Regions from separate parts of the Serratia sp. LSHTC3 genome, predicted to be linked through region 2. Evidence: predicted binding sites of a transcription regulator. Region 2 holds the regulator's gene; the other holds the start of a gene.

Region 1 (3,417 bases), on a different contig from region 2:
CACCGGCGATGATAAAGTGTCGGGCACATTCACCCGCGCCGGCAGGAGTTAACCGCTAATGGCTTATTCGCAACGCATTGAAACCGCAATTTTTGATATGGACGGCTTGTTGATCGACTCGGAACCGCTGTGGCTGCAGGCCGAGCTGGATATCTTCGGCGCGCTGGGCTTGGATCTGTCCGACCGTCACAAGCTGCCGGACACGCTGGGGCTGCGCATCGATCTGGTGGTGAAAATGTGGTACCAGGCGATGCCGTGGCAAGGGGTTACGCTTGAAGAGGTGTCGGCGCGGATTATCGAGCGCGCCATCGAGCTGGTGCACGAGACGCGCCCGCTGCTGCCTGGCGTCCGGCAGGCGCTGGAGCTGTGCCGCAGCCAGGGGCTGAACATCGGTCTAGCCTCCGCCTCGCCGCTGCACATGCAACGGCAGGTGCTGAAGATGTTCGATCTTGAAGGCTACTTCGATCAATTGGTTTCCGCCGAATACCTGCCGTACAGCAAACCGCATCCGGAGGTCTACCTGATCGCCGCCGAACGCCTGGGCAGCGATCCGTTGCGCTGCATCACGCTGGAAGACTCCTTTAATGGCATGATCGCCACCAAGGCCGCGCGCATGCGTTCCATCGTGATCCCGGCCGCCGAATACCGCCACGACCCGCGCTGGGCGCTGGCGGATCACCAGTTGGAGACCCTCGAACAGCTCACCCCTGCCCACTTTGCCTGATTCTGCGGCGCCGGGCACCGGCGCCCTGCGGCATAAAAGGGATCCGCACCGCAAAATAAACGAAACACCGTTTCATTTTATTGAATTGGCGTGACGTTCTCATTATGCTGCATGGCAGGGAAAGCGACGGCTCGCAGCGCGTTGTCACTGCCACGCAGCGCGCTTCAAGGCCGCCGCTTCCTCCCGCCGCACACCGTAAAACCGCGCTCGTTGCTTTCCGTTTCACTCCCCCATTGCCCGCTTTTTGTTCTCGCCCGTCAAAATCGATGATTTGTTACCCATTGCCGTAACAAGCCGTTGTAAAACAGGGGAAAATAAACAATTGGTTACAGGGTAACTGCTTCCACTACTGGGAATTTTCCCATATACTGGATAAATTAACAGTTTACCAGCCGGAATCGCAACAGCATGACCGCGGAAGGACACCTTATATTCTCTGTCGCTTGCGCGATCTTCGCCAAGAAGGCGGAAGTGACGCCAGAGCTGGCTACCGGCGACTGGTGGCACATCATACCCGCCGCGCTGCTGACCTCGCTGCTGCCGGACATCGATCACCCCAAGTCGGTGCTGGGCCAGCGCCTGCGCTGGATTGCCCTGCCCATCGCCCGCGCCTTCGGCCACCGTGGTTTCACCCACAGCCTGCTGGCGATCGCCGGCGGCATGGCGCTGTTCCAACTGGACGTACCGCGCAGCTGGCCGATCCCGGCCGATGCGCTGCACGCCATGATCATCGGCTACTTCAGCCATCTGTTGGCCGATATGCTCACCCCCGCCGGCGTGCCGCTGTTGTGGCCATGCCGCTGGCGTTTTCGCCTGCCGCTGCTCAACTCGCAAAAAGGCAACCAGCTGGAGCGGGTGCTGTGTCTGTGCCTGGTGGCGTTTGCCATCTGCTGGCAAGGTGATTTCACCCTGCCGGTGCAATCCTATGTCGAGCAAATCAGAAATATCAGACTCTGATCACAAAAAACCGCCTAACCCATCACCTTGAAGTATATAAAACGAACAAAAACACACAAAAAGCTATATCAAATTCCATTTGGATATAAGTAGGCCACTCAGCAAACTGTTACGATATTTACATCGCGACATACGTGATGCGTAGTCGTTTTTATAAGAAAGATTATTGGAGACATTGGGGATGAATCTTCCGCTCGTGATTAACGTGCTGGTGTTTGTCGCGCTCCTTTTGCTGCTGGCGCAAACCCGCCACAAGCAATGGAGCCTGGCGAAAAAAGTGCTGGTCGGCCTGGTGGTCGGCGTGGTGTTCGGTCTGGGCCTGCAGCTGGTGTACGGCTCCGATAACCCGGTACTGAAAGAATCCATCAGCTGGTTCAACATCGTCGGTAACGGCTATGTGCAACTGCTGCAAATGATCGTCATGCCGCTGGTGTTCGCCTCGATCCTGAGCGCGGTGGCCAAGCTGCATAACGCCTCTTCGCTGGGCAAAATCAGCGTCCTCACTATCGGCACGCTGCTGTTCACTACGCTGATCTCGGCGCTGGTGGGCGTGCTGGTCACCAACCTGTTCGGCCTGACCGCCGAAGGCCTGGTGCAGGGCGCGCAGGAAAGCGCGCGCCTGACGGCGATCCAGACCAACTACGTGGGTAAACTGGCCGATCTGACGGTGCCGCAGATGGTGCTGTCGTTCATCCCGAAAAACCCGTTCGCCGATCTGACCGGCGCCAGCCCGACCTCGATCATCAGCGTGGTGATTTTCGCCACCTTCCTCGGCGTGGCGGCGTTGCAGCTGCTGAAAGACGACAAGCCGAAAGGCGAGCGCGTGCTGGTGGCTATCGACACCCTGCAGGCCTGGGTGATGAAGCTGGTGCGTCTGGTCATGAAGCTGACGCCGTACGGCGTGCTGGCGCTGATGACCAAAGTGGTCGCCGGTTCCAACATTCACGATATCGTCAAGCTCGGCAGCTTCGTGGTGGCCTCGTACATCGGCCTGGCCATCATGTTTGTGGTTCACGCTGTCCTGCTGGCCTTCACCGGCGTTAACCCGATGAAGTTCTTCCGCAAGGTGTGGCCGGTGATCACCTTCGCATTCACCAGCCGCTCCAGCGCCGCCAGCATTCCGCTGAACGTGGAAGCGCAGACCCGTCGCCTGGGCGTGCCGGAATCCATCGCCAGCTTCTCAGCATCGTTCGGCGCCACCATCGGCCAGAACGGCTGTGCGGGCCTCTACCCGGCGATGCTGGCGGTGATGGTGGCGCCGACCGTCGGCATCAACCCGCTGGATCCGGTGTGGATCGCCACCCTGGTCGGCATCGTCACCATCAGCTCCGCCGGCGTGGCGGGCGTGGGCGGTGGTGCCACCTTCGCTGCGCTGATCGTGCTGCCGGCGATGGGCCTGCCGGTGACGCTGGTCGCGCTGCTGATCTCGGTCGAACCGCTGATCGACATGGGCCGTACCGCGCTGAACGTCAACGGTTCCATGGCGGCGGGCACCATCACCAGCCAGCTGATGAAGCAAACCGACAAAGCCGTGATGGACAGCGAAGACGAAGTCGAATTGGCGCATCGCTAACGCCGTCTCAGAACGAAAAAACCGGGGATAATCCCCGGTTTTTTTACGCCCCGCGTTCGGTCGTTACGGCCGCTCGCCGTTGGCCAACCGCCGGTTGATGTCGGCGATCGCTGCCGGCAATTGCGCCAGCGTGTCTATCACATAGTGCGCGCCCGCCGCGTAC
Region 2 (3,417 bases):
TGGTCATCGACAGGGTGCCGGTCTTCGGCTCCAGCAAACGCCCGGTGCGGGAACGGCCGCCTTCCACGAAATATTCCACCGAGTAACCGCGGGTGAACAGCTCGCCGAGGTATTCACGGAACACCGTCGAGTACAGCTTGTTGCCTTTAAAGGTGCGGCGGATGAAGAACGCGCCCAGGCGACGGAAGATCGGGCCCGCCGGCCAGAAGTTGAGGTTGATGCCCGCAGCGATGTGCGGCGGCACCAGGCCCTGGTGATACAGCACGTACGACAGCAGCAGATAGTCCATGTGGCTGCGGTGGCAGGGCACGTAGACGATCTCGTGGCCGTCCTGCGCCAGCTGGCGCACGCGCTCGGCGTTGGTGACGTTGATGCCCTGATACAGCCGGTTCCAGGTCCAGCTCAGCACGCGGTCGGACAGGCGCACGGTTTCGTAGGAGAAGTCGGCGGCGATCTCTTCCATCAGCGCGATGGCGTTCTGCTGGGCCTTCTCGTGCGAGATCTTCTTGCTGCGCGCTTCGTCCTCGACCGCTTTTTCGATCGCTTTGGACGCCAACAGCTTGTTGAACAGATCCTGACGGGCCGGCAGACTCGGGCCCACCGCGGCCAGGCGCTGACGCGAGAAGTGCATGCGCGCCACGCGCGCCAGTTTCTGCGCGATGGTTTTATCCGTGCCGTGTTCGGTAGCCATGCGGCGCAGCGACACGGTGTTGGAGAAACGCACGAAGCTGTCGCGGCCGAGCCACAGCACGGCGAAGAATTTCTGCACGCCGTTCAACAGACGCAGGTGCGGCGTGCCGTGGCCTTCGCGGCCCGGCGAACGGCCGAACATCACCGAAACCGGCAGCATCTGAATGTCGAGATCCGGGTTGCTGCGATGCAGATCCAGATAGTCGTGGAACAGCTTTACCGACTCTTCTTTTGGGGTGTAATAGCGGAATACGCGCGGGCCGTCGTGAATGAACACGTAGCTCGGCAGCACGGTGCCGTCGATCTCCAGCGAGTTGAGCGGATCGGGCAGATCCTGCGCCAGGCACTGGGTGCGCAGCGTCAGCAAATCCGCCTTGGAATTGTAAGGTAAAACATACAAAATCGGCCGTGAGGGATCCAACCCTAGCTCGGTAACCGGATCTGAAGGGATGACCTTACTTCTTACCAACAATTTAAGTGGTAAATTCAATATTTTATAATAAATTTTACGCCAACCTGACATAACAACGTGAAGCCTCTTGTTAGCAATGCGCCGCAAGCATACCAGAAACCGGGTAGCAGATCTGTGGTGTTCGAAAACCGAGAGCCGTCAGCGCGGACTGTTCTAGACTCTTTTTATTATGACCGACCTCTGAGAAAGGCACGAAAACATGGCAAACCAAGCAACCGGACTGACCCGCATCATCAAGGCAGCCGGCTATTCTTATAAAGGGCTATCCGCCGCCTGGCAGCACGAAGCGGCTTTCCGCCAGGAACTGGTGGTCACCCTTCTGGCTATCATACTGGCTGTCTGGCTGGATGTGGGTGCGATAGCGCGCATTTTATTGATCGGATCGGTAGCGCTGGTGATGATCGTCGAGATCCTGAACAGCGCGATCGAGGCGGTGGTGGATCGCATCGGCAGCGAACATCACGAGCTGTCCGGGCGGGCCAAGGACATGGGATCGGCGGCGGTGTCGCTGGCGATCGTGCTGGCGCTGTTCGTTTGGGGCACGGTCTTATGGCAGCATTTCGGCTGACGAAAAGCGCCTACTGACTGATTTTTATTTATTCTTCGGTTCCCAATCCGCGCTTACCTGTATATACTCACAGCAAGACTGTATAAACAAACAGGGGGCGGAATGAAAGCACTAACTACCAGACAGCAAGAGGTCTACGATCTGATTCGCGAGCACATTTCGCAAACGGGCATGCCACCAACGCGTGCCGAGATCGCGATGCGTCTGGGGTTCCGTTCGCCTAACGCCGCCGAAGAGCACCTGAAGGCGCTGGCACGCAAAGGCGTGATCGAAATCGTCTCCGGTGCCTCGCGCGGTATCCGTCTGCTGATGGAAGAAGAAGAAGGGCTGCCGCTGATCGGCCGCGTCGCCGCCGGCGAGCCGCTGCTGGCGCAGCAGCACATCGAAGGGCACTACCAGGTGGATCCTTCCCTGTTTAAACCGAGCGCCGATTTCCTGCTGCGGGTGAACGGCATGTCAATGCGCGACATCGGCATTCTGGATGGCGATCTGCTGGCGGTGCACAAAACGCAAGACGTGCGCAACGGCCAGGTCGTGGTCGCGCGGATCGAAGACGAAGTGACGGTCAAGCGCTTGAAAAAGCACGGCAACGTGGTTGAACTGCTGCCGGAGAACAACGAATTCCAACCGATCGTGGTCGATCTGCGTCAGCAGAATTTCACTATCGAAGGGCTGGCGGTCGGCGTGATCCGCAACGGCGACTGGATTTAATCGCCGCGCCATCACCGCCGCTCCCTGTATCAATCGCCCCTGTTTTGGGGCGTTTTTGTTTCTGACTTCGCCCTTTGTCACTCAGTCACAGGAACATCCCATCATGCGCCTGATTTCCGCTTTCACCAGCGACACCGATAAAGCCCTGTGGCGCCTCGCCCTGCCGATGATCTTCTCCAATATTACCGTGCCGCTGCTCGGGTTGGTGGACACCGCGGTGATCGGCCACCTCGACAGCCCCATTTATCTGGGGGGCGTGGCGATCGGTGCGGTGGCGACCAGCTTCCTGTTCATGCTGCTGCTGTTCCTGCGCATGAGCACTACCGGCCTGGCGGCGCAAGCGCTGGGGGCGCAGAACCCCCAGGCGCTGGCGCGCGCCTTTATGCAACCGCTGCTGCTGGCGCTGTTGGCCGGGGTGGCGATCGTCCTGCTGCGCTATCCGCTGATCGAACTGGCGCTGCGGATCGTCGGCGGCGATGCCGACGTGCTGGAACAGGCGCGGCGTTTTCTTGAGATCCGCTGGTTAAGCGCCCCGGCGGCGCTGGCCAACCTGGTGCTGCTGGGCTGGCTGCTTGGCGTACAGTACGTGCGGGCGCCGGTGATCCTGCTGATCGTCGGCAACCTGCTGAACATCGTGCTGGATATCTGGCTGGTGATGGGCCTGGGCTGGAATGTGCGGGGGGCGGCGGCGGCAACCGCCATCGCCGAATACGCTACGCTGCTGCTCGGCCTGTGGTTGGCGTGGCGGGTGATGCGCCTGCGCGGTATTACCCTGCAGATGCTGCGCCAGGCCTGGCGTGGCGATCTGCGTCGCCTGCTGGCGCTCAACCGCGACATCATGCTGCGCTCATTGTTGCTGCAACTGTGCTTTGCGTCGTTGACCATTTTCGGCGCTCGCCTGGGAAGCGAGGTGGTGGCGGTCAATGCGGTATTGATGAATCTGCTGACGTTCACCGCCTATGCGCTCGACGGTTTC

Evidence for each region. Region 2 encodes LexA, which represses DNA repair genes until DNA is damaged. Its sites were predicted from a motif close to TNCTGTATGTACATACAGNA; they were not measured.
Region 1: AC2CGI_RS11535 (metal-dependent hydrolase) is a predicted target of LexA. The motif match lies at 1,091-1,110, and genes of this name have one in related genera.

Annotation. Positions count from the first base shown of each region.
Region 1 covers NZ_JBXUNP010000002.1:884,282-887,698, reverse strand. Annotated here, with positions in the region: gene hxpB (hexitol phosphatase HxpB) at 59-724, shown strand; gene AC2CGI_RS11535 (metal-dependent hydrolase) at 1,133-1,681, shown strand; gene AC2CGI_RS11530 (L-cystine transporter) at 1,863-3,254, shown strand; gene phnX (phosphonoacetaldehyde hydrolase) at 3,318-3,417, opposite strand, start outside.
Region 2 covers NZ_JBXUNP010000004.1:511,921-515,337, reverse strand. Annotated here, with positions in the region: gene plsB (glycerol-3-phosphate 1-O-acyltransferase PlsB) at 1-1,213, opposite strand, end outside; gene AC2CGI_RS18080 (diacylglycerol kinase) at 1,362-1,730, shown strand; gene lexA (transcriptional repressor LexA) at 1,833-2,441, shown strand; gene dinF (MATE family efflux transporter DinF) at 2,545-3,417, shown strand, end outside.